One region of the Priestia megaterium genome, then DNA from elsewhere that is predicted to be linked to it. Evidence: riboswitches for the same ligand, from Rfam matches in the RefSeq annotation. Region 1 holds a riboswitch; each other region holds the start of a gene.
The links. Region 1 has a riboswitch for S-adenosylmethionine ahead of CEQ83_RS24310 (methionine ABC transporter ATP-binding protein). Riboswitches for the same ligand answer to the same signal wherever they lie in the genome.

Region 1 (10,408 bases):
GTATGCAGCACAGTTGAAAAATGAAATCGCCGACGATATCGTCGCCATTGATCAAGCTATGAAGTGGGGATTTGGCTGGAAAATGGGTCCTTTTGAAACGTGGGATGCAATTGGTTTAGAAAAATCAATTGAGAAGATGGAGCAGTCTGGCTTAGCCATCCCGCAGTGGGTAAAACAAATGCAGGAAAATGGATTTACAAGCTTTTATAAAGAAATGGAAGGTCAAACGCTTTACTACGAAGAGGATGAGTATAAAGCAGTAAAAGAAAATAAAAAGGTGATCCACCTGTCATCTTTACGCTCTCAAAATAATGTCATTTTAGAAAACAGCGGAGCGAGCTTAATTGATTTAGGAGATGATGTGGCATGCCTGCAGTTTACTTCTCCTAACAATGCGATTGGGCTAGATATTATCAGCTTATTGAATCAGTCTCTTGAAGAAGTGAACAAGAATTATAAGGGGATGGTCATAGGAAACCAAGGAAAAAATTTCTGCGTTGGCGCTAACTTAGCTATGATTTTGATGGAAGCACAAGATGACAATTATTTTGAAGTTGAGCTTGTCATTAAACAATTTCAACAGGCAATGATGAAGGTGAAATATAACGAAAAGCCGGTTGTTGCAGCTCCATTTGCGATGACTCTTGGAGGCGGAGCAGAAATTTGCTTACCGTCAGCTAAAATCCAAGCTTCTGCTGAAACTTACATGGGCCTTGTAGAAGTAGGAGTCGGGTTAATTCCTGGCGGAGGAGGTAACAAGGAGCTTTATATCAAACAGCTAAATGGTTTACCGAACGGTGTAACGCTCGATCTTCAGCAAATTGCCAATAAAACATTTGAAACAATTGCTACTGCAAAAGTATCTACTTCTGCTGCAGAAGCTAGGCAGCTAAACTTTTTAAACCTCCATGATGCTATCAGTGTAAACGGAGATCACTTGCTGAATGATGCAAAGAACTCAGTCCTTGCTTTACACGACACGGGCTATAAACCGCCTGTAAAAACTAAAGTTCCTGTCGTTGGAGAAACAGGATATGCAACGTTGCTGCTAGGAGCTCAATCCATGAAATATTCAGGATATATATCAGAACATGATTACAAAATTGCTAGTAAGTTAGCATTTGTATTAGCTGGAGGACGCGTAGCGTTTGGTTCCGAAGTGGATGAAGAGTATTTGCTTGATTTAGAGAGAGAAGCATTTTTAAGCCTTGTTGGAGAAGCGAAGTCTCAAGAACGTATGCAGCACATGTTAGTTAAAGGAAAGCCACTGCGCAATTAAGGGGGAGAAAAAATGAGAGAAGCAGTTATTGTAGCAGGTGCTAGGACACCGGTCGGAAAAGCAAAAAAAGGTTCATTGGCAAGTGTTAGACCTGATGATTTGGGAGCTATTGCGGTTAAAGAAACTCTTCGCCGAGCAGGCGGATACGAAGGACCGATTGATGATTTAATTATTGGTTGTGCGATGCCTGAGGCAGAACAAGGTTTGAATATGGCTCGAAATATTGGCGCTCTTGCAGGTTTGCCTTATACGGTGCCAGCAATAACGATTAATCGTTATTGTTCATCAGGTTTGCAAAGTATTGCCTACGGTGCAGAACGAATTATGCTAGGGCAAGCCAAAGCAGTGTTAGCTGGAGGAGCAGAATCAATGAGTTTTGTTCCAATGTTTGGAAACGTAGCGCGTCCGAATGTTCAGCTGGTTGAAAATGCGCCGGAGTATTATATGGGCATGGGACATACAGCAGAACAAGTGGCGATGAAATACGGCATTTCACGTGAAGACCAGGATGCATTTGCCGTACGCAGCCATCAAAAAGCAGCAAAAGCACTTCAAGAAGGGAAGTTTAACGACGAAATTGTTCCCGTGGAAGTGACGCTTCGGAAAATCGATGAAAACAATAAGCTACGTGAACAAAAGCTGATGTTCTCTCAAGATGAAGGAGTTCGTCCTGGCACAACTGCGGACGTATTAGGGAAACTTCGTCCAGCCTTTTCGATTAAAGGATCCGTCACAGCTGGAAACTCTTCGCAGACAAGTGACGGAGCTGCATCCGTTTTTCTAATGGATAAAGAACAAGCTGAAGCAGAAGGCTTAAAGCCTTTGCTTAAGTTTCGCTCATTTGCAGTTGGAGGAGTTCCGCCTGAAGTAATGGGGATTGGCCCGGTAGCTGCCATCCCTAAAGCTCTTAAACTAGCAGGGCTGGAGCTTTCTGATATCGGATTGTTTGAATTAAATGAAGCATTTGCTTCTCAAGCACTTGGCGTTATTCGTGAATTAAATATTAATGAAGATAAAGTAAATGTAAACGGAGGCGCTATTGCCTTAGGTCATCCATTAGGCTGTACTGGAGCTAAGCTGACTCTTAGCTTAATGCACGAAATGCAGCGTCGAAATGAGCAGTTTGGAATTGTCACCATGTGTATTGGTGGAGGAATGGGAGCTGCTGGTGTATTTGAATTGTTAGCATAATCATTTCAAAGGGGGATATGAACATGTCAAATAAAACAAAACAAATGATTAAAGGTGGAAGTTTTTTAATTGAAGAAGGCGATGCAAGCCGCGTCTACACACCGGAGGATTATACATCTGAACAAAAGATGATTGCCAAGACGACAGATGAATTTGTAGAAAACGAAGTCCTTCCGCAAGTGGAATATTTAGAAAAGCATGAGTTTGACCGTTCTGTAAAGCTATTAAAACAAGCTGGTGAATTAGGCTTGCTTGGTGCAGATGTACCGGAAGAATACGGTGGGCTTGGTTTAGATAAGATTACCTCGGCTTTAATTGCTGAAAAAATGTCTCGAGCAGGCGGATTTTCCATCACTCATGGTGCTCATGTAGGAATTGGGTCATTGCCAATCGTCTTATTTGGAACAGAAGAGCAAAAACAAGCATATTTACCTGCTTTAGCGGTAGGGGAAAAAATAGCGGCTTATGCGCTGACTGAACCGGGTTCTGGTTCGGATGCTCTCGGTGCTCGAACAACAGCTCGCCTTAACGCAGAAGGTACACACTATGTGTTAAATGGAGAAAAGCAGTGGATTACGAATGCTGGATTTGCTGATGTATTCGTGGTGTACGCAAAAATTGACGGCGATAAATTTTCTGCTTTTATCGTTGAGCGCGAATTTCCAGGCGTTTCGGTTGGCCCGGAAGAGAAGAAAATGGGAATCAAAAGCTCATCAACCAGAACGTTGATTCTTGAAGATGCGCTTGTTCCAAAAGAAAACGTGCTAGGTGAAATTGGAAAAGGCCATGTGATTGCCTTTAACATTTTAAATATTGGGCGCTATAAGCTTGGAGTTGGAGCAGTTGGAGCAGGGAAACGTGCGTTAGAAATTACGTCTCAATACGTTAACCAGCGTCAGCAGTTTAAAACGCCAATTGCTAAATTCTCATTAACACAAGAAAAGTTAGCCACAATGGCTTCTAAATTGTATGCAACTGAAAGCTCCGTATATCGTACGGTAGGACTTTTTGAAGACCATATGGGCCAGCTTTCAGAAGAACAGCAAAAAGACGGAAAACAAATTGCTGCTTCCATTGCTGAATATGCTATCGAATGTTCATTAAATAAAGTGTTTGCCACGGAAGCTCTTGACTACATTGTAGATGAAGGCGTGCAGCTTCATGGAGGCTACGGTTTTATGAGCGAGTATGAAATTGAGCGTCTGTATCGCGATTCTCGCATTAATCGTATTTTTGAGGGAACAAATGAGATTAACCGTCTTTTAGTACCAGGCACATATTTACGCAAAGCGTTAAAAGGAGAGCTTCCACTGCTTCAAAAAGCACAAACGCTTCAAGAAGAATTGATGATGCTTATGCCGCAGGAAGTAGGAAATGAGCCGTTAGATCAAGAAAAAATGCTTGTGCAAAACGGGAAGAAAATTGCGCTCTTGCTTTTGGGATTAGCTGCACAAAAGTATGGCAAAGAATTAGAAAAAGAACAAGAAATTCTCGTTAATATTTCTGATATGATTAGTAACGTATATGCAATGGAATCTACTGTTTTACGTACTGAAAAAGCCATTTCCAAAACAGGAGTAGATCAAAACAGCTTAAAATTAAAATACACGCAAGTATTCTGCCAAGAAGCATTTAATCGAATCGAAGCAGATGCAAAAGAAACGTTAATTGGCGTTGAACAAGGTGATACGCTTAGAGTCATGCTTTCGTCTCTTCGCAAATTAACTCGCTATACACCAATCAATGTAATTAGCGTAAAGCGCGAGGTTGCAAAAACGCTTCTAGAAGTAGAGAAGTTCACAGTTTAAGGAAAAAGGAGCTCGTTTTGCGAGCTCCTTTTTGTTTAAGAAGCCTCTATCTAGGTAAATGATAAAGGATGTGTTAAAATACGAAAAAAGCTTAAAATAAAGGGTGGTTGACGAAATGTCATTATTTTTTTATTCATATCCAAAGTGCGGTACGTGCCGAAAAGCAAAGAAGTGGCTCGATGATAACGGAGTAGCATATGAAGAAATTCATATTGTAGAAAATCCGCCAACAAAAGAGCAGCTGCAAGCTTACTATCAGAACAGCGGCCTAGAATTAAAAAAATTCTTTAATACAAGCGGTAAAAAATATCGCGAGTTAGGTCTTAAAGATAAAGTAAGCAGTGCGAGTGAAGACGAACTTCTGTCTATTCTTGCGTCAGATGGCATGTTAATTAAGCGTCCGCTGCTAACAGATGGACAAAAAGTAACGCTTGGTTTCAAAGAAGAGCAGTTTGAGGACGTGTGGAAGTAAGTTTTCAAATAGAAAATTTTTACCTTTTACGTTACACTGTTAATAGGAAGTTATTTTAGGTTGTAGAAAGTGTTCTCCACGTTGAAGGCGCTTTTTATATAAACAAATTACGATACATATTTTGGAGGGATTAAGATGAGTACACCAAAAGATTTGCGTTATTCTGAAGAGCATGAATGGGTAAAAACAGAAGGAGACGTTGTCCGCGTAGGTATTACACATTTCGCTCAAGCTGAGCTTGGAGACATCGTATTCGTTGAACTGCCAGAAGTAGGAGCAACAGTAGAAGCTGACGAGCCGTTTGGTAGCGTTGAATCAGTAAAAACAGTTTCTGAGCTTTACGCACCAATTAGCGGTGAAGTTGTAGCAGTAAACGACAACTTAGGCGATAGTCCTGAACTTGTTAATGAATCTCCATACGAAGAAGCATGGATGATTACAATCAAACCATCTGATGCTTCTCAAGTAGACAAGCTGATGACAGCAGAGCAATACGAAGAAATGACAAACGAAGGATAATATTCCTCCATAAATTGTCTTTATGAAAAGTTTTTGACTGGACACTCTATTAGTAAACAAGCTAAAGGAGTGTCTTTTTATGTTTGAAAAACAAAAAATGGACGTTACAGATCGCGTTACAGCTAAATTTCATGACGGCGGTATGAAATTATACGTTGATAAGCAGCCAATTGGTGAAGTTAGCTACGGAACAAGCGGCAATGAATACCGCTTTGAAGAAGGATATTCGCAAGAAAATAATAAGTTCTATCAATACGCGGACGTACAAAAACAAGGTGAAACGCAAAAATATACAGACTGCGATGAAGAAGCAGGATGGTGCTAAACAGTGGCAACTGCCGCTGTTTTTCTTGTTTTATAGAGATAATATGGCCTAAACTGCCTTTTAAAAGAGTTCTTTCTTGCAAATTTCTTTTAAAAAACAGGTGAACTGTGATACATTAACGAATATTGTATAGCATAAAGAAATGATGTTACTATACAACTGACGATTATGGGTGATGAAAATGGGGCTAATTGAAATTGAAAAAGTAATTATTGTCGAAGGAAAGTCAGATAAAAAGCGTATTCAAGATATCATTCGAGAACCAATTGAAATTATTTGTACAAACGGTACGATTAGTTTATCAAAGCTGGATGAAATTATTGACTGTACGTTTAACAAAGAGGTATACATACTCGTTGACTCTGATGATTCAGGGAATAAGCTGAGAAAACAATTTAAACGAGAGCTTCCGGAAGCAGAGCATCTATATATTGATAAAATGTACCGAGAAGTTGCTGCCGCCCCTAGACATCACATAGCAACAGTATTGCTGAGTGCCAATATCGATGTTAATGCAGAATTTTTAACATAAAAGGAATGAGCAACATGCAAGAATGGAGCGAAAAACAGCTGGATGATCAGTTAAAAGAAGGAGAAAGAGCCTTTATCTTTTTCCATACGCCTTTTTGCGGGACATGTCAGCTGGCAAAAAAAATGTTAACCGTGGCAGAAGCGATGCTGCCGGATGTAACCATCGGAATGAGCAATTTAAATTATATGCCTTCAAAAGCAGAATTATTTTCTATTGAAAGCGTACCTTGTTTGATTGAAGTGGAAAATGGTGAAATGGTAAAAAAACTCTACGCGTTTCATTCCATCGAGCACGTACTCGAGGAGCTTCGATAATCAAACGTTTGTTTAAAATGAAGAAATGGAAAGAGAGCGAACCGTTGGGGCTGTTGAAATCTTGGGATATTATCCCAAGAACAAAATCTGTTGACAGCCTATCTGACACATGCTAAAATCACACTCATGAATGTTCATAAATGAATGAATATTTCCCAAAAACAAAATAATTGTTGCGAACTCTTATCAAGAGAGGTGGAGGGACTGAGCCCTGTGAAACCCGGCAACCGTCAGACTAACTGAAATGGTGCCAATTCCTGCAAAGCTATGCGCTTTGAAAGATGAGAGAAAGGATTAAATATCGAGCCTTTCTGTCATGCGCAGAGAGGCTTTTTTAATGGGGAAAATTGTTTTACGGCTTTTTCATCCTATAGGGCAACCTAACATAATTAAGTTTTTATTAAAGAAGGTGAAGAAATATGATTACATTAACAGACGTTACAAAAATTTATCAGGCCAAAAGCGGTCAAGTAACAGCTGTTGATAATGTGAATCTAACCGTTAACCAAGGTGAAATTTACGGAATTATTGGTTATAGCGGAGCGGGGAAAAGTTCTTTGATTCGCTTGCTAAACGGATTAGAAACACCAACGACAGGAACGGTCGAAGTAGCAGGTAATGATATTGGAAAAATTAAAGGCGGAAAACTCAGAAAAGCTAGACAAGAAATTAGTATGGTATTTCAGCACTTTAATATCTTGTGGTCGCGTACGGTACGAGAAAATATTGCCTTTCCGTTAGAAATAGCAGGGATTTCAAAAGAAAAAAGAATGAAACGAGTAGACGAACTTATTAAGCTAGTCGGGCTTGAAGGGCGTGAAGATGCTTATCCATCACAGCTTAGCGGCGGACAAAAGCAGCGTGTTGGGATTGCTCGAGCGCTAGCGAACAATCCAAAAGTATTGCTTTGTGATGAAGCAACATCAGCGCTTGATCCTCAAACCACAGATTCTATTTTAGATCTGTTAGTAGATATTAATGAGAAGCTAGGGTTAACCATTGTATTGATTACTCATGAAATGCACGTCATTCGTAAAATTTGTCATCGAGTAGCCGTTATGGAAAATGGGGCAGTAGTAGAAGAAGGACAAGTGCTAGAAGTATTCAGAAAACCTAAGCAGCCGATTACAAAACGATTCGTTCAACAGATTTCTGAACCAGAGGAAACGTTTGAAACGATTGAACAAGTAAAAGAGCTGTATCCAAGCGGGCAAATTATTCAGCTGACGTTTGTTGGCGGAAAAGCAGAGCAACCGCTCATTACAACGATTTTAAAACAGTTTGATGTAACGATTAATATTTTGCAAGGAAAGATTTCTCATACACAAACAGGTTCATACGGGACGTTGTTCGTTCATTTAGACGGAGAATTAACAGAAGTTAAAAAAGTCATTGCATACATTCATGAGCAGCAGGTAGAAGTGGAGGTAATGACAAATGCTTGAGAAACTATTTCCAAACGTTATTTTAGATGATTTTATTCAAGCGACAAATGAAACACTATATATGACGGCTATTTCAGTTGTAGCCACATTTGTTCTAGGTATTTTATTGGGCTTGCTTTTATTTTTAACGTCCAAAGGACAGCTTTGGCAAAACAAACCTTTATATGCCATTGTGTCGGCGGTTGTAAATATCTTTCGTTCCATTCCATTCATTATTTTAATTGTTTTACTGATTCCATTTACCAAAGCATTGGTAGGAAGTATTTTAGGCGCTAATGCAGCGTTACCGGCTTTAATTGTTGGAGCAGCACCATTTTATGCGCGTCTTGTAGAAATTGGTCTGCGTGAAATTGATAAAGGTGTTATTGAAGCTGCTAAATCAATGGGAGCCACAACAAGCACTATTATCTTTAAAGTGCTGTTACCTGAATCGCTGCCAGCTTTGATTTCCGGTTTGACAGTAACAACCATTGCGTTAGTCGGCTATACGGCAATGGCGGGTGTGATTGGAGCTGGAGGTCTTGGAAACCTTGCATATTTAGAAGGATTCCAGCGCAGCCATAATGACGTAACGCTAGCCGCTACGATCTTAATTTTGATTATTGTATTTATTATCCAACTTATTGGAGATGCGATTACTGCAAAAATTGATAAAAGATAAAGGGAGGATTATTTATTATGAAAAAATGGCTTTCAGCTTTAGCATTAACATCTGCGCTAGTAGTAGGATTAGCGGCGTGTGGATCTAACAATGGATCAAAAGATGAAAAAAAAATTGTCGTGGGTGCATCTAATACGCCTCATGCTGAAATTTTAGAACAAGCAAAACCTATTTTGGAAAAACAAGGAATTGATTTAGAGATTAAAAAATTCCAAGATTACATCTTACCGAACACAGCTCTTGCAAACAATGAAATTGATGCAAACTACTTCCAGCACGTTCCTTATATGAATTCAGTGCTAAAAGATCATAAAGGTGAAAAAGGGTATGATTTCGTAAGTGCCGGTGCCATTCACATTGAACCAATTGGTATCTACTCTAAAAAATACAAAAGCTTAAAAGATCTTCCGAAAAACGGCACAGTTATTATGCGTGATGCAGTAGCAGAGCAAGGACGTATTTTATCGATTTTTGAAAAAGCTGGCGTGATCAAATTAAAACCAGGCGTAAAGAAAACAGACGCACAAATTAAAGATATTGTAGAAAACCCTAAGAATTTAAAATTTAAAGCCGATGTTGAAGGCGGATTGTTACCTCAAATGTACAAAAACAATGAAGGTGACGCTGTTGTTATCAATGCTAACTATGCTATCGATGCTGGTTTAGATCCAGTAAAAGATCCAATCGCAGTGGAAAGCAAAGAAAATAACCCATATGCAAACATCATTACGGTTCACAAAGGTGACGAAAATAAAGATACAGTGAAAGCTTTAGTAAAAGTTCTTCACTCTAAAGAAATTCAAGACTACATTAAAGAAAAATACAAAGGCGGAGTATTGCCGGTAAATAAATAATAGAAGAAAAGCGCTTGCCCACTCTGGGCAAGTGCTTTTTTGTATGCATCAAAACGAATAACTCTTATTTTTCTCACGCATACTAACCGTGAAAACTTTACTGATGATGGGAGCTGACGTTATGCAGCAAGAAGCACGTCATTCAACTGAGCAAGCACTTCATGATTATAAAATGGGTGTTGGGAAATTTAGCGAAAAATTGCCGGAAGTAACAAAAACGTTTAATGCGTTTACTGAAGCATGTTTTGGAGAAGGTTCTCTTTCTAAAAAAGAAAAGCAGTTAATCGCGCTAGGAATCAGCGTAGTAGCTCAAGACGAGTACTGTATGATTTATCATACAAAAGGCTGCATTGATCAAGGTGCAACTGAGCAAGAAATTTTAGAAGCATGCGGAGTATCAGCGGCATTTGGCGGAGGCGCAGCGATGAGTCAGTCCGTTACGCTTGTCCAAGAGTGTGTTTCAGAACTGACTAGCCACACGCACTAAGTAAATAAAGCGGGTAAAAAGCTTGTCTTAGAAGGCTCTATCGAGTCTTTTAAGGCAACTTTTTTATGAGTGGATTTAGTCTTAAAAAACGTACATAATGGTTTAAAACCTTTTGGGTCAAAAGGTTGCTATAAGTTTTCATTTGTTATAAGATTGTAATGAGAATAAAATGAGAATAATTAAAAAGATATAGGTATATCGTTTTTTACTATATACGTCTATAACTGGAGGTTTTAATATGGCAGGGTCAACTTTAACAATTAAAGATCTTCATGTTGCAATTGAAGGTAAAGAAATTTTAAAAGGTGTTAATTTAGAAGTTAAGGGCGGCGAAATCCATGCAATCATGGGACCAAACGGTACTGGTAAATCAACATTATCTTCAGCAATCATGGGACATCCTAAATACGAGGTTACACAAGGAAGCATCACGCTAGACGGCGAAGATGTACTTGAGATGGAAGTAGATGAGCGCGCTCGTGCAGGTCTATTCCTAGCGATGCAATATCCAAGTGAAATCA
Region 2 (10,408 bases), 1.2 Mb from region 1:
CTTGACGCAGGGTTTTGCCAATTTTAAAGTCTGCTGTTAATCGTGGTACTTCACCTTTTACTGCGGCGTTATAAATTTCGTTAATGTTCTTTACAGCTGTTTGACTTTGACTGCTTGTTTCTTGAGATGTAGCTGCATGTGCTGGTGTATCAAGCTGAGCGACAGGAGCAAATCCAAACGCAGCAATTCCTGTAATCGTCGCAGCAGCAGCCGCTTTTGATAGTCGTTGTTTCATTTTCATGATTTTTTCCTCCTATATATAACGATTTAGCAACCTCAGTCTACCTAAAAGAGAAGGTAGGCCAGAATAGTCAAGGAGTCTTAGTTGAGTTGGTAACTGATATATATATAATGTAACACGTCTTTTAGAATGTAAACGTCAGGTAAAGCAAAAAGCAAAAAACGATTCATTTATCATAGGTGAAAAGAGTGGTTTATATTCCTTTATTAGGTAAAAAAACGCAATATGAAGAAGGTTCTAATGCTTTATAAAAAACTGGATAATAATTGTAATTATGATACAATAAATCAAGTATTTGTTAAAAATATAATATTTATTGCTGGAGTTTTGATGTATGGAAAAAAATTTGATGAGAGGTACGCTTTTATTAACAGCGTCTTCTTTGTTAACAAAGATTTTAGGCTTTATTTATATTATTCCTTTCACAGCCTTAGTGGGAACGTCAGGTTATGCACTTTATAAGTATGCATACGGTCCATATACATTGATGCTAAGCTTTTCGACAATGGGTCTTCCGCTTGCTGTTTCTAAGTATGTATCGAAATATAACGGTCTTGGAAACTACCGTGCGGGACAAGATCTGTTAAAAGCAGGACTTCTATTAATGACGATAACGGGCATAATAGGTTTCTTAGTCCTCTATACGATGGCACCGTGGCTCGCTGAACTAGTTATTAACGGAAAAGATTCCTCAGGAAATAGTCAAAAAGACGTAGTGTACGTCATCCGAATGGTAAGCTTTGCTTTAATTATTATCCCGCCTATGAGTCTATTACGAGGCTACTTTCAAGGTAACCAGTCTATGGGACCGTCCGCGCTAAGTACAATTATTGAACAAATAGTGCGAGTGTTGTTCATTTTAGTAGGAGCATACGCTGTTATTCACCTTTTTCATAGCACAATGACAAAAGCTGTTGGAATCGGTACGTTTGGAGCGTTTATTGGAGGCGTAGGGGGAATTGGGATTCTTGGAGCGGTTTATTTGAAGCGCAAGCGGTTGATTATAAAAGAAGTGAACAGCGGAAAGAATAATAAATTCGTTCCGTTCTCTTTAATGTTCAAAGAGCTTGTGACGTACGCTGTTCCGTTTGTATTAGTTGGTTTAGCTATTCCTATCTATCAAAATATTGATACGTTTACGATTAACATGCTTTTTCAATCAATAGGATATGGACAAGCTAAGGCTGAAACGATTAACTCCGTCATTGGATTAGCGCAAATTTTGGTGATGGTGCCGGTATCGTTAGCGACTGCCTTCAGCATGTCGCTAATTCCGGGCATTACATCTTCTTTTGTGCAAAGAAATTTACGGGAAGTAAAAGGAAAGATTACAAAAACGCTGCAGCTGCTGTTGTTTTTTACTCTTCCTGCTGCGGTAGGGCTTTGTTTATTGGGTAAGCCGGTATATATGATGATTTTTGGAGCGAAAAACAGTCCTGAAATCGGTGGAGTTGTTTTACAATGGTATGCGCCTGCTGCCATTTTATTTGCTCTTTTTACCGTAACAGCCGCGATTCTTCAAGGAATTAATCAGCAAAAGAAATTAATTTTTGGCTTGGGTTTAGGTATTGTTGTGAAGATAGTATTAAACGTACTGTTGGTTTCAAGCTTAAAAGAAATTGGACCTGTTGTCGCGACGTACGGAGGATATGGTGTATCGGTTATCTATAACTTTTATTTAATTGAAAAATCCATTTCTTACCGAGTTCAATCACTAGGAAAAGCCGCGTTGACTCCTGTTTTATTAGTAAGTGTGATGTCAGCCGCTGTGATTATCGGCAATTATACTTCTCACTATTTTTTAGAAAATAAGCTGTCTGCATCTTCACTTGCGATTAGCACATCTTGTATTTCAATTGCTTTAGGTGCTGCCGTGTATCTAGGACTTGGCGTAAAAACAAGTTTAGGGCAATCTGTTGTGTTAAATAGAAGAAAAAGAATGTAAATGTAAAGGAGAGAAAGGTGTGTCAAAACGATTTTTACTAACCGTAGCGGCTGGAGGATGTATCATAATTTTCGGCGCGCTGCTGCTATTAAATTGGGAAAGAGTGTTTGGCGATTACCGTCCGATTCAAACAGCAACAGCTGTATTCAAGTTAGAGGTGGGAAGTCAAGGTGTAGCAGAGACTACGGATTCAGATGATGCTCTTCACTATATGGTGAAAAAAGGACATTTAGATGAATATATTCAACTGATGAATGAAAAAGGCTATGTGTTAAAAGAAAAAGATATTGATCATAACCGACTTGTTTTTAACGATGGGCAAGAGGATGAGCAAATTTACTACAAGCGCTTTGCAAGGAAGTATACGATGATTGATGGAGAAGGGTAAAGGCCTTCACTTAGAATTACTACATACTAAAATCATTAAAAGAAAACACCACCTTGCGAATAAAAGGTGGTGTTTTTTTGTTAGATTATCTCATCTTAGTTTTGCTCTTGCTACCCCTGTTACGACCATACTCGTAATAAAAATAACTACGATTCCAATGTTGGTCGGGGTATCAAAAAATATTTTTGAAACGGCTAAAGCGATAATAAGCCCAATGGCTATGCCAGATAATTCTTTCATTAATTTCAACATTAACACCTCTTAATAATATCGCTAAGGAAAAGTCTAACATTATTGGTAAAGTGGTTTCAATTAATAACACATTAACCGAAGAAGCATAATAGAATTTATTTGCTACCACTAAATCCTTTCGACAGTCAACAAATTCAGTATAAGCGCTTTGTGAAGAAGTATAGAATGATTCAAGAAATGAGGTAAAGGCTTTAACTTCTATTTTAGTAGACTAAAACCATATAATCCTATCTGTTTTTAAAGTTTTTTTGTATGAAAAAGAAAAATAATATTGACAATTATTAAAAAACTATTAATATTGACTATATTACATAAAACAAATAGCTATTGTTTTCCTTATCAAGAGAGGTGGAGGGACTGGCCCTGTGAAACCCGGCAACCGCTGTCTATGACAGAATGGTGCCAAATCCTTAAGAACAGTATGTTCTTGAAGATGAGGAAGAGACGTTTGGTTAACGAGCTCTTCCTTTATATAAAGGAAGAGCTTTTTTTATATTATAGGGGGAGTAAGTTAAATGAAGAGATTTCTTATTTTAGCAGTTGCGCTTGTACTACTCGTAACTGGCTGTCAGTCAAAAAGCACAAAAAGCAGTGGAAGTGAAGAGAAAGGAAAGAAGCGAATTGCTCTTGTTTTGCCTGAAAAGATTGGAGTTAACCCGTTTTTTCAGCAAATGGATGAGGGAGCAAAACGAGCTGGGAAGAAGTATAACATTGATGTAAAGACAATTGAATCTACAGATCAAGCAGCCATTGAAAGTAATTTGCGTGCTGCCGTAGCAGAAAATTATGACTTGATTATTACATCTTCTTTTGAATCCGAAGATGCGTTGAAAAAAGTAGCTCAAGAAAATCCGCAGCGTCAATTTGCGATTATTGATACAGTGGTTGATTTACCAAATGTAAGAAGCGTTGTATTCCGTGAACAAGAAGCTTCATATTTATTAGGAGCAGCCGCAGGATTGATTACGAAAACGAATAAAGTAGGAATGGTTGCAGCTGATGATATTCCATTATTAAAAAAATGGACGGTAAGCTTTAAAGAAGGACTAGAATCAACAAATCCAAAAGCAGAGTTTTTAGTAAACTATGTTGGAAGCTTCTCTGATCCAGCTAAAGCAAAAGAACTTGCTATTTTACAGGCTTCAAAAGGCGCTGATTTTATCGCTGGAGCATCAGCTGTAGGCGACTTGGGTGTATTTGAAGCAGCAAAAGAAAAAGGTTTTTATACGGCAGGCCAAGATATTGACCGTACGGAAGTAGATCCTGAGCATATCATTTTATCGCAGTTAAAAGGATCTGATGCGGCTGCTTATGAAACGGTAGAAGCACTAGCAAATGACAAATTTAAATCGGGCGTAGTGACATACGGCTTAAAAGAAAAAGGTGTTGGGTTAACGTATGTGACTCAAGACAGCAAGACACCTCTTAATGACTTTGTAGGACAAGATGTAATTGATCAATTAAAAGAAATTAAAGATTCGATTATTGATGGAAAAACAGTGGTAAAAGATCCGTTAGCAAAGTGAGTTGAGAAGAGAAGTCGAGTAAGGCTGGCTTCTCTTTCTTATTTTTGAAAAAAACCTAAAGGGAAAGGAGCAATGAATGGAATGAGTGAGCTGTTGCAGTTAACGAATTTGACGAAGAAATACGGTTCATTTTTAGCAAACGATAACGTGTCTTTTACGCTGAAAAAAGGGGAGGTTCACGCGCTGGTCGGAGAAAACGGTGCTGGTAAAACAACGTTGATGAGGATGCTTTACGGAATGGAAAAGCCGAGTTCAGGAAGTGTTCAGCTGCACGGGAAACCTGTTTCGTTTTCATCTCCTGCGGATGCGATTAAAAACGGAATAGGCATGGTGCATCAGCATTTTATGGTTTTTCCTCATTTTTCAGTGGCTGAAAATATTGTCTTGGGGCATGAGCCAAAGAAAGGTCTCTTTTTCAACAGAAAGCAGGCGAAAGCAGATGTACGGCAATTAACCCAAACTTATCAAATTTCAGTGGATGTTCATAAAAAAGTAAAGCATTGCTCAATTGGGGAACAGCAAAAGATTGAAATTTTAAAAGTGCTGTATCAAGGAGCAGAAATTATTATTTTAGACGAGCCTACCGCCGTTCTTACTCCTCATGAAGTAAAGGAACTATTAAAAACAATCCGGTTTTTGGCTTCTCAAGGAAAAAGCATCATTATTATTACACATAAGCTGCAAGAAGTGATGGAAGTAGCGGACCGAATTACAGTTCTTCGAAATGGTAAAGTAGCCGGCGTCACAAGTAAAGAAGATACCAATGCTCACCATTTAGCGAGACTAATGGTAGGGAGAGAATTAAAAGAGCGTCCTGCAAGAGTGCCATCACAAAGCACTTCTCATTTAAGCGTACAAAATCTCTTTTTAAAAGGAAAAGGACAAAAAAACGTATTGCAAAATGTGTCTCTTCACGTTTCTGCAGGCGAAATTGTCGGTATTGCAGGGGTTTCAGGAAATGGGCAGTCAGAGCTGCTTCAAGCAATTGCTGGATTAGTAGAAACAGACACCGGAAGTATCAAACTTGGAGATGAAGATCTTACAGGGCGATCTGTGCGTGAAAGAAGAGAGGCAGGAATTGCTCATATTCCAGAAGACCGCTATATGTGGGGAGCCTCTAAAGACGATACGATCGAGGAAAATGCGCTGATGGGCTATCAGTATAAAGCTTCTTACTCGAAGATGGGCTGGCTGAAAAGAAAGATATTCAAGTCGAGCGTGGAGGAACGGATAAATGAATTTTCGATTAAAGCCACTTCATCTAAGCAAAAAGCAGGAGAACTGTCTGGGGGAAATCTGCAAAAATTAATTGTTGCAAGAGAGCTTGGCCAAAACACCTCTTTTCTACTTGCTGCCGAACCAACGCGAGGAGTGGATATTGGGGCAATGGAACGTATTCATGATGCCTTGATTCAAAAAAGGAATAATGGCTCTGCTATTTTACTTGTATCGTCTGAGCTGTCGGAGATTATCTCACTATCAGATCGAATTTTAGTGATGTACGAAGGCAGTATTGTCGGAGAGCTTACAAGAGAAGAAGCGACGGAAGAGAAACTAAGCATATTAATGGCAGGAGGAACGGTAGAAGGTGATACAGTTGCAGAAACTTCTTAAATCATTAATCCAACCGATTATTGCGGTCATTTTTGGCTTAGCGATAGGAGGCATTATTATCTCCTTAACAGGTGGTTCGGTTTTCCAAACATATACAGAGCTCTGGAATGGAGCGTTTGGTAATTTTTATTTCTTCACCACTACGCTGGCTCGCGCTACGCCTATTCTGTTAATTGCATTAGGTGTGGGATTTGCTTTTAGAGCAGGTGTGTTTAATTTAGGGGGAGAAGGACAAATGGTCGTTGGAGCGATTAGTGCAGCGATTGTTGCTTATTACCTGCCGGCTCCAGGGATAGTCAAGCTGATAGCAGCCATTGCCGCTGCTGTTGTGGCAGGGGGATTGCTTTCCGTTTTAGCAGGATGGATGGAAGCCGCGTTTAAAATTCAGCTTGTCATTTCGACCCTTTTATTAAATTATATCGCTGTTTTATTTGCAAGTTATTTAGCAGGTCACCCTTTTCAAGATAAAACAGGCTCAGCTGCTCTCGCTCAGACGCCTATGATTGAGCAATCAGCATGGCTTGGAAAAGTGTTTCAAGGAATGCCTCTTCATGTCGGATTTATCATTGCTCTAGTGGGTGCGCTGCTGCTATGGACGGTGCTTCGCTACTCTGTGTTTGGCTATGAAGTAAACGCATCCGGGAAAAATCCGTTGTTCGGAGCGTATGGAGGCATTCATCAGGTAAAAGTCATGCTGTTTAGCATGTTTATTAGCGGAAGCTTGGCTGGATTAGCAGGAGGATTTGAAGTGCTTGGTTCACAGTACCGATTTGTAGACGGTGCGCTCACCGTTCCTGGATATGCATGGACTGGAGTGATGGCTGCTCTGTTAGCAAATTCAAATCCAATCGGCATTGTTTTTACGTCTCTTTTACTTGCCGCTTTGCAAACAGGAGCGATGGGGCTAGAGCGTAATACAGAAATTCCGTTAGAAATTGCGAGTATTATGCAAGCTGTTCTTATTCTATTTATCTCAGCGAAATTTACAAAGCAGTGGTGGAAAGCCAAAAAGAAAGGAGCTGATATTCGTGGAGCTGCTTGATTGGTCACTGTTAAATGCAACGCTGCGAATGGTTGCACCGATTTTATTAGCGGCGCTAGGCGGAATGCTTTGCGCGCGCGTAGGCATATTTAATGTAGGGCTAGAAGGTCTAATTTTGATTGGAGCTTTTAGCGGGATTGCGGGCAACTATTATACTCATAATGTCTTTTTTGCGATCGTGATTGCGGCTGGAGCAAGCTTACTTTTTGCTTTGCTTTTTGGAATGATGGTCGTGATGTTTAAAGCAAATGAAATTGTCGTTGGGGTGTCTATTAATTTTTTAGCACTGGGCTTAACGACATTTTTACTCCGGACTATTTTTCATACAAAAGGTGCCTATTACGATAAAAACATGCACGGGATAGGTACATGGGATATTCCTTTAATTAAAGACATACCTATAATCGGCGACATTGTTTCCGGGCAGTCACCGCTTGTCTATTTTGCTTTTTTAGCAGCTATTGCTTTTTATATCTTCTTTTATCGAACGATTTTTGGTTTTCGTCTTCTAGCAGTAGGCTACAATAAAGTAGCAGCAAGTACGCTTGGGTTGAAAGCAATAAGATATCAGCTGTTTGCGATTGCAGCATGCGGAATCCTGTGCGGGATCGCGGGAGCACAGCTTTCGTTAGGGCAAGTCACGATGTTCTCAGAAGGCATGACTTCAGGGCGTGGATTTATCGCACTTGTTGCGATGATGCTCGGTCAGTCTCATCCGCTCGGTATTTTAGCGTCAAGTATCCTTTTCGGCTTAATGGATGCCATGAGCACACGACTGCAAGGTTTTTCAATACCGACTGAGTTTACGATGATGGTCCCTTACGTACTTACATTAGCCGCGATGTTTTTCTTACGAGATAAAGGTGTCGAAACGAATCAAACAAGTCAGCAAAGTGCACGCTGATAAAAAAATAAAGAGGTGGTACCTATGAACAAAGCAGACCGTATTAAACGAATGAAAACACCAGAAATTGATCCAAAGTATGAAGGACGAGTGCCTCCGGGGCAAGTAGTGACAGAGCGCTTTCCTATTTTACATGAAGGCGACGTGCCGGAGTATAACTTAGAGGAGTGGACGCTTCGCGTGTTTGGGTTGGTAGACAAAGAAGTGACGCTTTCGTATCAAGATATATTGAACATGCCTCAAACAACGGTGAAATGTGATATTCATTGCGTAACGAGATGGACAAGACTTGATAATGAATTTACGGGCGTGCTGTTTACAGACTTTTTAAAAGCAGTTGGCGTGGAGTTGAAAAGTAAATACATCATGCTGCACGGAGATAATGACTATACGTCAAACATTGAAGTAAAAGATTTACTGAGAGACGATATTCTTCTCGCTCATTCCTTTAACGGAGAGCCGCTTACACCTAAGCATGGATATCCGCTGCGATTGGTTGTGCCGCATTTGTACTTTTGGAAAAGTGTCAAATGGCTTCGAGGCTTTGAAGCTATTGATGAAAACCATCCGGGCTTTTGGGAGCAAAACGGCTTTCATCTTAGAGGAGATCCGTTTAAAGAAGAGCGTTTTTCTGGAGAAGATTTAGGCATTCCAGAAGATGAGTGGGTACATAAAGACTATGATTAATGAAAATGCCTATGCGCAAGCATAGGCATTTTGTTAGCGCTGGCGGTTTAATTCCCACACAACGTGGCGAAGTTCAGGCAAAATCAGTTTGGTCATAGCTAGGCGAACAGCACCGCTTGATCCTGGTGTAGAAAAAACGGCTTTTTCGTTAATCGTCCCGGCAATTGCTCGGCTCATAATCGCTGCGCTGCCAATGTCTTCGGTGTAGCTCAGCATGCGAAACAGCTCGCCAAACCCGACGATTTCTTTATGAATCAGCACTTGAACGGCTTCAATTGTGACGTCTCGTTTTGTAATTCCGGTGCCGCCGTTTGTGAGAACAACGTCAATGTCCTCAGCACTGCATCCGGCAAGTATCGCTTGTTGAATCGACGTTTGATCGTCTTTTACAATTTCATAGGAAGCGACCTGCATCTCGTGTTCTTTCAGAAGTTGGATCATTAGCGCGCCGCTTTTATCGGTTTCTTTTGTACGTGTATCGGATACCGTAATGACTTTGCAGCGAACGGGCTGAGTTGCTTTGGATTTATGTTCATGTACGCTCATTATGTACCTCCTTTACGCTTCCGTACGTTTGTAGTCACCGTTTTTGCCGCCTGATTTTTCAAGCAGATATGTTTCGCCGATAATCATGCCTTTATCAATGGCTTTGCACATATCATAAACGGTTAATGCGCAGGCAGAAGCGGCAGTTAAAGCTTCCATTTCAACGCCCGTTGAGCCTTCCGTTTTAACAGTTGCTTCTATTAATAAACGGTACTCGTTATTGCTTGTATCCCAGTCAAATGAAAGGTTTACGCCTTTTAATAAAAGAGGGTGACACATCGGAATAATGTCAGACGTGCGTTTTGCTGCCATAATCCCTGCTACTTGTGCGACAGCAAGCACATCGCCTTTTCCGATCTTATGTTCTACAATGGCTTCGTGAATTTCTTTGTTAACAAGTATGCTTGAACGAGCTGTTGCAACGCGGCGAGTGATAGATTTTTCGCTAATATCGACCATATTGGCCCGGCCTTGATCATTAAAATGAGTAAAAGAAGACATCGGTGTTTTCATCCTTTTTCAGTAAATTTTGTTGTATGATAGAAATAGTGAGATATGCTATGATTTTACACCATAGCGCAAAAAGTGAACAGACATAAAGGAAGTGAAGAATGTATGTTAGAAAGCAGAACACCTATTTCAATTCCTGAAGCAATTGAAAAAGTTATGACATATAAAAGAAAAGGCAGCATCGAACGTGTATCGATCACCGAAAGCTACGGACGCTATTTAGGAGAAGATATTATCGCCGACCAAAACGTGCCTCATTTTAATAAATCGCTTTATGACGGCTTTGCGGTTCGAGCACAAGACTGCGTAGAAGTATCAAATGAACATTCTGTCGAGTTCGAAGTTGTAGGTGAAATCGGCGCTGGCTCTGTCTTTGAAGAAGAACTAAAGCCGTTTCAAGCTGTGCGCATTATGACAGGAGCACAAGTGCCTCATTCATGTGATGCGGTTGTGATGCTTGAAGTAACGAAGTCGTATGAAAAAGAAGGCAAAACGTATATGGCGTTAAGCAGGCGGGCTTCAAAGTGGGAACACATTGCGTTAAAAGGAGAAGAAACAAAAAAAGGAGACGTGCTCGTTTCAAAAGGAACGCGCATCAATCCGGGCGTCACCGCTTTTTTAGCTACGTTTGGCTATGCGGATGTAGCCGTGGTGAAGCAGCCGATTGTTGGCGTGTTAACAACAGGAAGCGAACTGCTTGATGTGAACGAGCCGCTAGAACCAGGGAAAATCCGCAACAGCAACTCCTATATG
Region 3 (10,408 bases), 1.5 Mb from region 1:
ATCTCTGGTATCTTGTCACTGATTATGACAGCGTTCTCATTCTTTACGTTAAAAGAATCGTTACGAAAAGAACCTGCTGCCAAAATACAGACATCCAGATGGCATGACTTCACGTCAGATTTTCAAGGAGCTATGAAGTATTTATATGTTCTTTCATTTTTAGCTACTTTTACGCTCGCTGGTTTAGAAGCTACTTTTCAATTTTTTCAAATAGCGAAAATCAATGCTACTCCCACGACAATCGGATGGATGTTTATGGCGAGCGGTTTAACTCAAGCCCTGATTCAAGGCGGTGTACTGCAGCGATTTAAAAAAGGAAATGAAAAAAAACTGATGGCTATTGGCTTATTGGTTTCAGCAATAGGATTTACGTCTATTTTGTTATCTTCTAGTGCCGTTAATGCTACCTTATTTCTGTGCATATTTACAGCAGGAAATGCCCTTATTCGTCCTTGTGTCCTCTCATTAATTACGATGAGAACCAAAGTAGGATATGGCTCTGCTTCAGGGTTAACTGCCTCAATGGATAGCTTAGGGCGTATTTTTGGCCCTCTGCTTGGTGCATTTGCCTTTAAACTCAATATGACGCTGCCTTTTATTATCGGAGCAGTTGTCACTTTAGCTGCTTTACTGCTGATTCAGCGTCATACAGCTCTAGATTATTCTGAGCAAACACTATCATCATAGAGGCTGAAACAAAAGTATTTTAGCTGAAGGAAGATCCGAACGATGAATCGAGATTCTTGATGGAGAATCCAACGCGTTCGGATTTTTTTATTGCTATGGTAAACGTAAGTTTCATGTATGTAGGTACTTCTAGCTGGTGATTGGAGGGCAAGGCGAAGACTCCTGCGGAAAGCGAAGCCTTGTAGGGAAATCAACAGCCGATTCCTACTAGCTCATGTAGCCAATTTGTTAGTCTTTGGATTAATCTAGCTATGTCTCAATCTCTTTTCATCGTTACTAACACAAGATTATCCGCAGCTGCAGTGTGTTTTATAATTGAAAACCGATGAGCTTCGTATAGCTTAATCGCAGGTGTATTTTTTTCGGCTGTGGAAACCATACACTCACATTCTGAATATCTTTGAAGTACATATGTTAAAAGACGGCTTCCGATTCCTTTTCGAAAGTAACGAGGACGCACAACAAGGCGGCAAATCGTTAATCGCTCATTTTCTTTTTCAAACGACAGCACGCCTGCTAGCTTACCTTCAATTATTTCTCCGATAAACACTTCCTTGCTTTTCATAACATCTTCTTTGCTTTCTGTAAGCTGAGGAATATCTGAAAAGCTAATGAGCCTTGCTTCTTCTTGATAAGCTTCTACTTGCACAGCTACTATTTGAAGAGCGATATCCACTCTTTGATGTTCGAGGATTTGAAGCATGAAAACCACTCCATTTCTTTCACAAATTTAGACAAATTCCATGTTTTCACTATATCCAAACACCTTCCTTGTACATATTGTATTATGTACCGAATTAGCCAGGAGGTGTTTATATGCATATCACTGCTGAAAGAATTAGAGAAGCAACAGAAGCACTTGCTTCTACTGAGCTTGAAACATTTATGTACCAAGAGCCAACTGCTCTTCACAGACGTTCTCGTCGTCGTTCTACTCGTCGTTCTACTCGCCGTTCTACTCGCCGCACTACTCGTCGCACTACTCGTCGCACTACTCGCCGCACTACTCGTCGCACTACTCGTCGCACTACTCGCCGTTCTACTCGTCGCACTACTCGCCGTTCTACTCGCTGCACTACTCGCCGTTCTACTCGCCGTTCTAGCCGTCGCCGCTGTCGCTGCGGTTCACCTTGCTGCTCATATCCATGGTTTAATAAATCATTTGGCTGCTGCTTTAAAGGGCATGGCTGCCGTCGCTAACTAACTCTAAAGCAAGCCGAGTCTAAAACATACGCGGCTTGCTTTTTTCAAGATTTTTATTTTACATAATCATTCGTTTTACTCTTCTTAAAAAAGAAAACAAAGTATAATAGTGGGAAAGAATCTCTCTTAAAAGGAGGCCTACCCATGCACTTATCTTTTGATCATCTTGTTCATTTTTCACCTGATCCTATTAAAGCTCAGAAAGAACTAAACGAATACGGAATCAATGTTATTAAAGGCGGTACCCATGAAAAATGGGGCACTTTTAACACGTTGGCTTATTTTCACCTGAGCTATATTGAGTGGCTTGGGCTTACAGATATCGCATTAGCTCAAACAGTTACAGATAATGATCTTATTCAGCAGCTTGTTAACGAACATACGCCGTTTGGTCATTTTGGGCGATTTGCCCTTCGTACAGATGATATGGATTTGCTCATAACCGAGCTGAAAGACAAGGGCTACACTGTAAAAGGCCCTGTAGCGGGGTCTCGTCAAACTAATGATGGAGAAAGACTTCAATGGCAAATGTGTTTTATTGAAGATGACCATGATGCCCTCCCTTTTCCTTTCTTTATTGAGTGGGGTGAACCAGAAGAAAAACGCAAGCCAAAGCTAGCTGCTCTTTCTTCCCATCAAGCCGGTCAGCTGCAGCTAAAAAACATTTACTGTGCTGTACATAACCTTGAAGAATCCATCAGCAAATGGACAAAACTGCTGGACGTTCAGGCTGGCGAAAGCTACAAAGACTCTTTACTTGATGCACGTTGTCAAAAACTATATGTCAATAAAGGAAACCTTATTTTTTGCAGCGGAACACAAGGTGTTGTCCACGATACATTAAAAAAAGTTGGAGAGCGTCCATTTTTGGTTGAATTGGATCACGCTCTAACACCGCAACAAATTACCGTACAAGGAGCTTCTTTTAAATTCAACAAATAAACATCCGCGGGCGGATGTTTATTTCTGTGCTTCTTTTATAGCTTGATAAATGAAGTGAGGCAAAATCTCAAAGGAATACTGAACGTCTAATCTTTCGGTCCATTGATGCGCATCTCTTCCCAGCGGTCCAATGTTCAGCACCGGCATCTTCAGCTCCTCTAGCTCTTCTAGCGGGATATGATATCCTTTATTCCATAGAGGCATATTGGCTACTAACGTGTTAAATGTATGAAGCGGGTGCTGCAGGCTGGCATAGCTTAAATCCGAAATTCCGCCAAAATAACTTTGTTCAACTAGCTCCACTTGGAATTGCTCTTTGGCAGTTGCCTGTACGTTTGACAAAATCTTTTGTACAAAGAGATCATCATGTGAACAAACGGCCGGGTAAAAAGGCGGCGTAAAAAATAAGACTATCATCGGAGCTGCTTCTTTACATAAACCAGCTAAAGAGTTTACTAATTTAATGGTTTTATTTCTGTCATCATCTTCTTGTGCCAAAAGTGCCGCTTCCATTTCTTGCACATATTTTTCACCATGCTGTTTGACTGCATGAGTATAAAGTTCTTCATACGTCCATACGTTCACGTCAAGGGATGAACCCTCCATTCCCACAGCGTACTGCCGAGCAGCTTTATTATAATGTTTTTTTACATTCAAAGCCGCTTTGTCAGCCGATTTCAACAGCAGATCTGTTACTTCTTTAAGAGAGCGGTTTAACATAAATAAATTAAATAATACAACGGCAGAGTGCGGAACTTGAACGGAATACTCTTCTTTTAAATCTTTTTGTATCAGCACAGTAGGAGGTGGACTCGTTTCATCTCTTACTTTTTCGCAAAAATCAACGTTTAGTTCTATTTCTGTTGTTAAATAAGAAGCTAGTAAATTAGCATTCAAACCAGCTAGCGGTTCCCCTACATGAGTTTCTTTTCCATAACACAAAAAGCTTGGCATGATCTTGCCAATCGATCCTGAGTACACATAGTTCGTTTGATCACCAGGATAGCGGCTGAACACTGGTTCTGCATTTAGCATGAGAGAAAAATCCAGCTGATGTTTGCACGCAAGTTCTAAAAGAACAGGCACTGCTTTTCTCATTCCGAGCGAATTTACTTCTTCATCCGGTACCGACAGAAGCAGGATGTTTCCGTCAAACTCTCCGTTGCATGCTCGTTCAATCATACTGATATGCAGAGCAATACCTGCTTTCATGTCCATCGTTCCTCGGCCAAAAAGCCAGTCTCCTTTTATCATATCTTTTTGTACGTGCGCCGGAACTTGTTCCATATCATTATAAAAAGTACTCGTTAACGTATCAGCGTGAAAAGCATCCTTTTTCCACTGTCCATAATCTTGTACATCCACTACGTCGTAATGACTGACTAATACAACTGTTTTATTCGTATTTTTCCCTTCAACAAAAGCTGTGACAATCGATCGCCCGTCTCCTGTTGAATGAAGCTCAACTTGCTCGTTTTTTTGAAAGTAAGGCAGCTTCAATAAATACGCCGCTATCGATTCAGCCATTTCCACTTCTGCCATCGTTCCTGTCACGCTAGGTATAGAAACCAATTCGCTTACAAGCTTCTTTAACTGTTCTTTTGTTTGATACAAAGATGTTTTGTTCGACATACCCTTCATCTCTTTCCTTTTTCTAAATTTTCCATCAAACAAAACGATTCGTCAATCCCTTTGACAGAGACCCTTTCATTCTATCCCTATGTATCATAGTATGCGCTTCCTTGACGCACATGATAAAAAAAGAGTGCGCGGCTAGGGCTAGCACCGCACACTCTTTTTTTACTTTTCGTCATCTTCTAAAAAGTCTAGGATACGATCAATAAGCTGTTCGCTTCCTGCATCGTTTCCATGTTCAAGAGACATTTCCATTTCAATGCTCCTTTCATAAAATATTCTTGTTTTATAACATACCACAATTCATTTCGAATGTAACCTTTAATTTGTGTAAAAATTTCGACAATTTATGATTAATTTTAAAACCTAGTGAGTAATGATTATACCCACCAGATTCTTCAATTGTCAAAAAACATGCTTTCTATTTAAAAACACTTTAAAAATAGAGGCGCGAGCAGACTTCTATAAAAGACAGCCTACTCGCTCAAGCTTGGAACAGCATGATGAATAAATTTCTAGTTCATTTGCTTTTTGTACATCTTTAATATCTATGCCTACAGCATATGTACGAACATGGTTTTCGACCACAATTTCATAAAATGTTTCTAATTCACGATAAGCTACTTGATAATGCTTTCCTAATAATTTTACGGCTTCCTTTAATGCTTTCTCTCCTGTATGTGCTGCAACTGCTGTATGACTCATAAAACCCTCTCCTTTTAGAAAAATAAAAAAAACTCATTTTGCTTTGATGCAAAATGAGTTTTTCACCCGTTTTATCACCCAAAGCACATGCTTTGCTGGTAGGAGCACCTTACATTCGTAGGTTGCTGTGGAGTCAAAGAGCCAGATCTCTCGTCCACTCGTGATAACTTTTTTAATTTAAAATTTATTTTATCAAACAATTCCATCCGCGTAAATAGAAAAATAAAAATATTTTAATTTTTTTGGTAATGGAATGAATTCAAAAAGTCAAAGCTTAGATTAGCAAAATAAGAAGCTGCTACAAGTAATGCCTCTTCATTTAATGAAAAAGAAGGATGGTGCCATTCATATTCTCCAGCCGTACCCATCCATACAAAAAATCCTGGTACACGCTGCTGATATACGGCAAAATCTTCTCCTCCAGGCGATTGTTCAGCTTCTACGACTTGATAACTAAGATTCTCTGCAGCGTTAATAACCAATTTTTCCAGCGTATCATCATTGTTTACTACAGGAAGATACGGATACCATTTAACGTCTACTGAAGCCCCGAAAGCTGCTCCAATCCCTTCAGCAGTTCGTTTCATAAGAGCCGGTATTTTTTCTCTCGCTTCTTCTTGAAAGGTACGCACCGTTCCTTCAAGCGTTACTTTGTCAGGAATGACGTTCCACGAGCTCCCTCCGTGGATTTGAGTTATGCTGACAACAACATTTTGAAATGGGCTGAGATTACGGCTGACAATGGTTTGTAAACTAGTAACAATTTGACCAGCAGCAGCAATCGGATCTACTGTTTTTTCTGGAATACCTGCGTGACCGCCTACTCCTTTGACGTCAATTTCAAAACGATCAACGCTTGCCATTAAAGGTCCCGATTTGACACCAATGGTTCCTACAGGAAGATTCGGTTTGTTATGCATTCCAAATATCGCTTCTACTCCTTCGAGCACACCTTTTTCAACGAGCATTTTTGCCCCAGAAGCCGTTTCTTCGGCCGGTTGAAAGATAAATCGAACCGTACCGCAAAGCTCCTGCTGACGCTCTTTGAGAAGAATGGCTGCTCCGATTATAGAAGCCGTATGAAAATCATGTCCGCATGCGTGCATAACACCGTTCACTTCAGAAGCAAATGGCAGATTGGTTTTTTCTTCAATTGGCAGCGCATCAATATCAGCTCGAATAGCGATAGTAGGTCCCGGCTTTCCTCCCACAATTTCCGCTACTGCTCCCACGTCTAAATGGAATGCATCCGCTATAGAAATATCGTAGTGCTTTAACCACTTTTTAATACGTTTAGTTGTTTCATATTCTTTCATTGAAAGCTCTGGAAACCGGTGCAGCTCACGGCGTATGTCTATTAGCGTATTTAGTAGTAATTGATCTGTCATATTTATCACTCTTTCACATTTCTTAATTTAGACCACTTCTCTATCTTTTACGACAAAGAGTGTACCTCATTGAATTTTTTATAAAGAAATACGGTCGTATAGCCTTGTGCAAGGTGCTTTTCTTTAGCTTGAACATATCCTTTTCGTTCATACATCTCAACTAACCAAGGATGTTCTTTTGCTGTTCCTAAAGACACACCTGGCGATTTAAACGTATTCTTTATTACCTCTTCCTCTACTAGATGCAGCAGCTTAGATCCAACGCCTTTCCTGGCAAGCGACGGGTCCACTGCAAACCACCAAAAATGCGGAACAGCAAACGGACCTGGATGTTCTCCCCAAGGCATTCGTATAGATACAGTGGCAGCGATTCTTTTATCTTCTTCATATACATAGCAAAGGTTTTGAGAAATATTTTTCTTAACGAGGGCAAGATCAGCAGTAGCTGCTAAGAAAGGAATGCCTAGCTCTCGAATAGGCTTATATGCTTGTAGAGTTAAGTTCAATAAGTTATCCGCGTCGTCATTTGTTGCCAAACGGAATTCATTTTTCATCTCTTTGTCTCCTTATATAGTACTCAAATATTTTATTTAACTTATAAGTTTACTAAGAATTAAAAAAAGGCAGACTGCCGCCTTGCGTACTCACTATACAACTGCTTTGATAACGTGTCAATTCTATTTATCGTTTTCTATAAAAGATATAAATAAAACAAATACACGCAGAAAACTGCGCGTATTACGTACATATCAAGATAGACTTCAGGACTCACTTACCGTAGATTTTAAATTAGCTGCCAACATCACAAGTTCTTCTATAGATGCTAACTCCTCTTGTGAAGCCGCAGCTACTTCTTCAGCGTAAGCAGCTGCTTGTTTAGCAACCTCCGAAAGGGCCATGACAGACTCCATTACCTTAAACGAATACCCATCAATCTCTCCTGTTGCTTTTGTCATTTTGTTCATTTGTTCTTGAGCGGCAAAGACATCTTCCATAATTATGGAAAACTGTTGCGTTACATCTTCGACAGTGGCAATACCAAGCGTGACTTCTTCCGTATTCACTTCCATGTTTCGATAAGCCCGCTTTGCCTGTACTTCAATTTCTTTTAACAAATGACTGATTTGTATAGCGGACGTTTTAGATTCTTCCGCTAGCTTACGTACTTCCCCTGCCACTACAGCAAAACCTTTTCCATGTTCTCCAGCCCTTGCAGCTTCAATAGCAGCATTAAGTGCAAGAAGATTTGTTTGTTCAGCAATTCTTGTAATCGTATTAATAATGCGGCCAATCTCTGCGGAACGATCTTCGAGTCCCTTTACTTCACTGGTCGATATCTTAACGGTTTCATAGATTTTATTCATTTGATTCGTCACATCTTTCACCGCAACATTTCCGGTAGAAGCATGTTCAGAGGCTCTGTTCATCGATTGTTGTACCTTTGAAGAATGATCAGTCATTTTCTGAAGCAGCTTGGCCATATCCACCATAGCCTGCTCGGTTTCAACCACACTTAGCAACTGCTTATCAGAACCCGCAGCAATTTCTTGAATAGACATCGTAACTTCTGTCACAGCTGTTTTTGTTTCCTCCATGCTTACAAGCAATTGCTCTGAGGAATGACTGACCGTGCTCTTTGTTTTACTTATTTTCTGACGCAGTATTCTCATGTGAGTCATCATTTCATTAAGTGAAGATATGAGTGTACTAATCTCATTTTTCCCTTTCAAAGGAACAACATCTACAGATAAATCGCCGTTTGAAATCCCTTTCATTGTTTTTGACAAATTTTCAACCGCAATTATGTAGCGACGTATGATAAAATAGAACACGGTAGTTGTAAAAGAAACAAACAGAAATGTAATCACTAGCGTAATCGAAGCTGCTTGCTCTTGTTTCACAATAAGATAATAATTGGTTACTTCAATTACAGTAGATGTTATGGCCATCATGGCTGCAATCATACATAGCATTTTCATGCGTAAACTTTGAAAAGCTTTTTTCATTTTTTCATCCCCTATACAATCTAAAGACATAGAATGTCTAATCTATATTAGTAGTATCGGCATATTTTTATATTTTTTTGTAAAAACTAAAGAAGAATTGAAACAATTATTATTGGCGCTTTTCCACTAAATATTGGAATACATATCTTCCTGCAAGGCGCTGCAACAGCAGTTGATAACTGTCTGATTATTCTTTCATTTGACCAAACTCTACCTTTGCTTATAAAATGAAGATTTGTAGAAAGGAGTACGAAAAATTTTATGTATACGTATCAAACAGGCAATCAAACAATTGACTACAAAATTGAAGTCGTTCCAAATAGAACCGATATCACGGTGCAAATTTGTGACAAAGAAGGGGTAAAAGTTATTATCCCAAGAGGTCTTAATGAAAACAATGTGCGTTCAATCATCGCACGCAAAGCAACATGGATTTTAAAACAACTAAACGGTTCACAACCAGCTGAGGAAAAGCCAGCTGCTCCAAAGAAAGAAGCAGTAAAAAAAGAAACAGCTAAAAAAGAGGCTCCTAAAGCAGCAGCTTCTGCAGCTAAAACTGGTTCTTTTGAAGAAGGAGACAAATTCCCTTACCTAGGGCGTCAATACCGCTTAAACATCGTTCGTGGAGATGTAGCAAAAGCTGAAATGACATTCCGTGCAAAATTCATTGCTACAGTACCTGAAAGCTGGAACGAGCAGCAAACAAATGAAGGTATTGGACAACTATTAACAGAATGGTACCAAGGCCGCGCAGGTGAAAAATTCCAAGAAGCTTTGAAATCTGTTAAAAAAGCAGCTGACAATGCTCCTGAATCTGTTAAGTGGGACGAGTTAGGTGAAGAATACGCTACGACTCAAGATAATACAATCGTATTAAACTGGCGTTTGCTAACAGCTCCTCTTGCAACAATTGAATATGTCATTGCTTCTCAATTTACAAATGCAGATGAGTTATTCGAAGATGCAGCTGAACGCAAACAGTGGTTAAGCGATAACACCCTAAACGCATTTTAAGTTTATACATAAAAAAAGCACGCGGCGAACGCGTGCTTTTTTTATGACAATGAAGCCTTATACCTACTCCCTTCCCTCAAAAATCCCCCTCTATCAGGTCTTTGGACATGTCAAAGCTTCTACATCAATCGATATATTGTGTTTTAAAAGAAAGATATATATAATCAAGAAAATGTTTGATTTTGTTTAAATGTGGATACGTATACCTATAAGCAAGATAGCAAACACTTAAGATGAGTAGTTACGCTATAAAAGTTGTAATGACCATGTAAAGAAAGGAAGTGCAGCTTATGAAAGGACAGAGCTTTTTTATTTTAGGACTTATATTTGCTCTTATCATTGCTGTTTTAGCTGTAATTAACAACGATCCTGTACAATTTAACTATGTATTTGGTTCACAAAAATGGCCTCTTATTTTAATCATCTTAACAACGGCTGTGTTTGGAGGAGTTGTTGCTGCTTCATTGAGCTTTGTAAAAATTGTTCAACTAAGAGGACAAGTGAAACAGAAAAACAAGCGAATTGCTGAACTAGAAGAAGAAATCAAGCAGCATAAGCCTGTTGAGCCTGTTATAGAAGAAGAACCAAATCAACCAGCTACTCGAACTGAGCGCGCTCAGTTATAATAAAGAAAAGTCGTTATTTTAAAGAATAACGGCTTTTTTCATTTTTTGTTCCGCCAAGCATATTTTCGGGATACACGCATAAACAGATAGATATGGAAAACTTTAGTTCTGAATGGTACAATCAACACTGTTATATCTCTATGAAAAACCTAAATTGATAGTCTTACCGTTAAGAAGGTGTTCATCCATTATGATCAATAAA

Region 2: another riboswitch for S-adenosylmethionine. It lies ahead of CEQ83_RS18325 (BMP family lipoprotein); the one in region 1 lies ahead of CEQ83_RS24310 (methionine ABC transporter ATP-binding protein).
Region 3: another riboswitch for S-adenosylmethionine. It lies ahead of CEQ83_RS06095 (hypothetical protein); the one in region 1 lies ahead of CEQ83_RS24310 (methionine ABC transporter ATP-binding protein).

The regions. Positions count from the first base shown of each region.
Region 1 is NZ_CP023317.1:4,729,088-4,739,495, reverse strand. Features, by position in the region: gene CEQ83_RS24350 (3-hydroxyacyl-CoA dehydrogenase/enoyl-CoA hydratase family protein) at 1-1,279, shown strand, start outside; gene CEQ83_RS24345 (acetyl-CoA C-acetyltransferase) at 1,292-2,470, shown strand; gene CEQ83_RS24340 (acyl-CoA dehydrogenase family protein) at 2,494-4,278, shown strand; gene CEQ83_RS24335 (arsenate reductase family protein) at 4,394-4,750, shown strand; gene gcvH (glycine cleavage system protein GcvH) at 4,886-5,269, shown strand; gene CEQ83_RS24325 (YusG family protein) at 5,349-5,594, shown strand; gene CEQ83_RS24320 (toprim domain-containing protein) at 5,776-6,126, shown strand; gene CEQ83_RS24315 (thioredoxin family protein) at 6,141-6,440, shown strand; SAM riboswitch class I at 6,621-6,728, shown strand; gene CEQ83_RS24310 (methionine ABC transporter ATP-binding protein) at 6,860-7,885, shown strand; gene CEQ83_RS24305 (methionine ABC transporter permease) at 7,878-8,546, shown strand; gene CEQ83_RS24300 (MetQ/NlpA family ABC transporter substrate-binding protein) at 8,564-9,400, shown strand; gene CEQ83_RS24295 (carboxymuconolactone decarboxylase family protein) at 9,522-9,887, shown strand; gene sufC (Fe-S cluster assembly ATPase SufC) at 10,126-10,408, shown strand, end outside.
Region 2 is NZ_CP023317.1:3,562,269-3,572,676, reverse strand. Features, by position in the region: gene CEQ83_RS18345 (YjgB family protein) at 1-241, opposite strand, end outside; gene CEQ83_RS18340 (putative polysaccharide biosynthesis protein) at 576-2,186, shown strand; gene CEQ83_RS18335 (hypothetical protein) at 2,206-2,574, shown strand; gene CEQ83_RS18330 (hypothetical protein) at 2,665-2,826, opposite strand; SAM riboswitch class I at 3,160-3,266, shown strand; gene CEQ83_RS18325 (BMP family lipoprotein) at 3,342-4,352, shown strand; gene CEQ83_RS18320 (ABC transporter ATP-binding protein) at 4,434-5,966, shown strand; gene CEQ83_RS18315 (ABC transporter permease) at 5,941-7,008, shown strand; gene CEQ83_RS18310 (ABC transporter permease) at 6,995-7,912, shown strand; gene CEQ83_RS18305 (sulfite oxidase-like oxidoreductase) at 7,937-8,599, shown strand; gene CEQ83_RS18300 (MogA/MoaB family molybdenum cofactor biosynthesis protein) at 8,633-9,145, opposite strand; gene moaC (cyclic pyranopterin monophosphate synthase MoaC) at 9,158-9,646, opposite strand; gene CEQ83_RS18290 (molybdopterin molybdotransferase MoeA) at 9,761-10,408, shown strand, end outside.
Region 3 is NZ_CP023317.1:1,204,901-1,215,308, reverse strand. Features, by position in the region: gene CEQ83_RS06120 (MFS transporter) at 1-687, shown strand, start outside; gene CEQ83_RS06115 (GNAT family N-acetyltransferase) at 944-1,390, opposite strand; gene CEQ83_RS06110 (CotG/ExsB N-terminal domain-containing protein) at 1,504-1,887, shown strand; gene CEQ83_RS06105 (VOC family protein) at 2,035-2,832, shown strand; gene CEQ83_RS06100 (M20/M25/M40 family metallo-hydrolase) at 2,851-4,464, opposite strand; gene CEQ83_RS06095 (hypothetical protein) at 4,930-5,172, opposite strand; SAM riboswitch class I at 5,241-5,342, opposite strand; gene CEQ83_RS06090 (amidohydrolase) at 5,406-6,560, opposite strand; gene CEQ83_RS06085 (GNAT family N-acetyltransferase) at 6,608-7,114, opposite strand; gene CEQ83_RS06080 (methyl-accepting chemotaxis protein) at 7,322-8,566, opposite strand; gene CEQ83_RS06075 (M48 family metallopeptidase) at 8,828-9,580, shown strand; gene CEQ83_RS06070 (LapA family protein) at 9,871-10,206, shown strand; gene lepB (signal peptidase I) at 10,397-10,408, shown strand, end outside.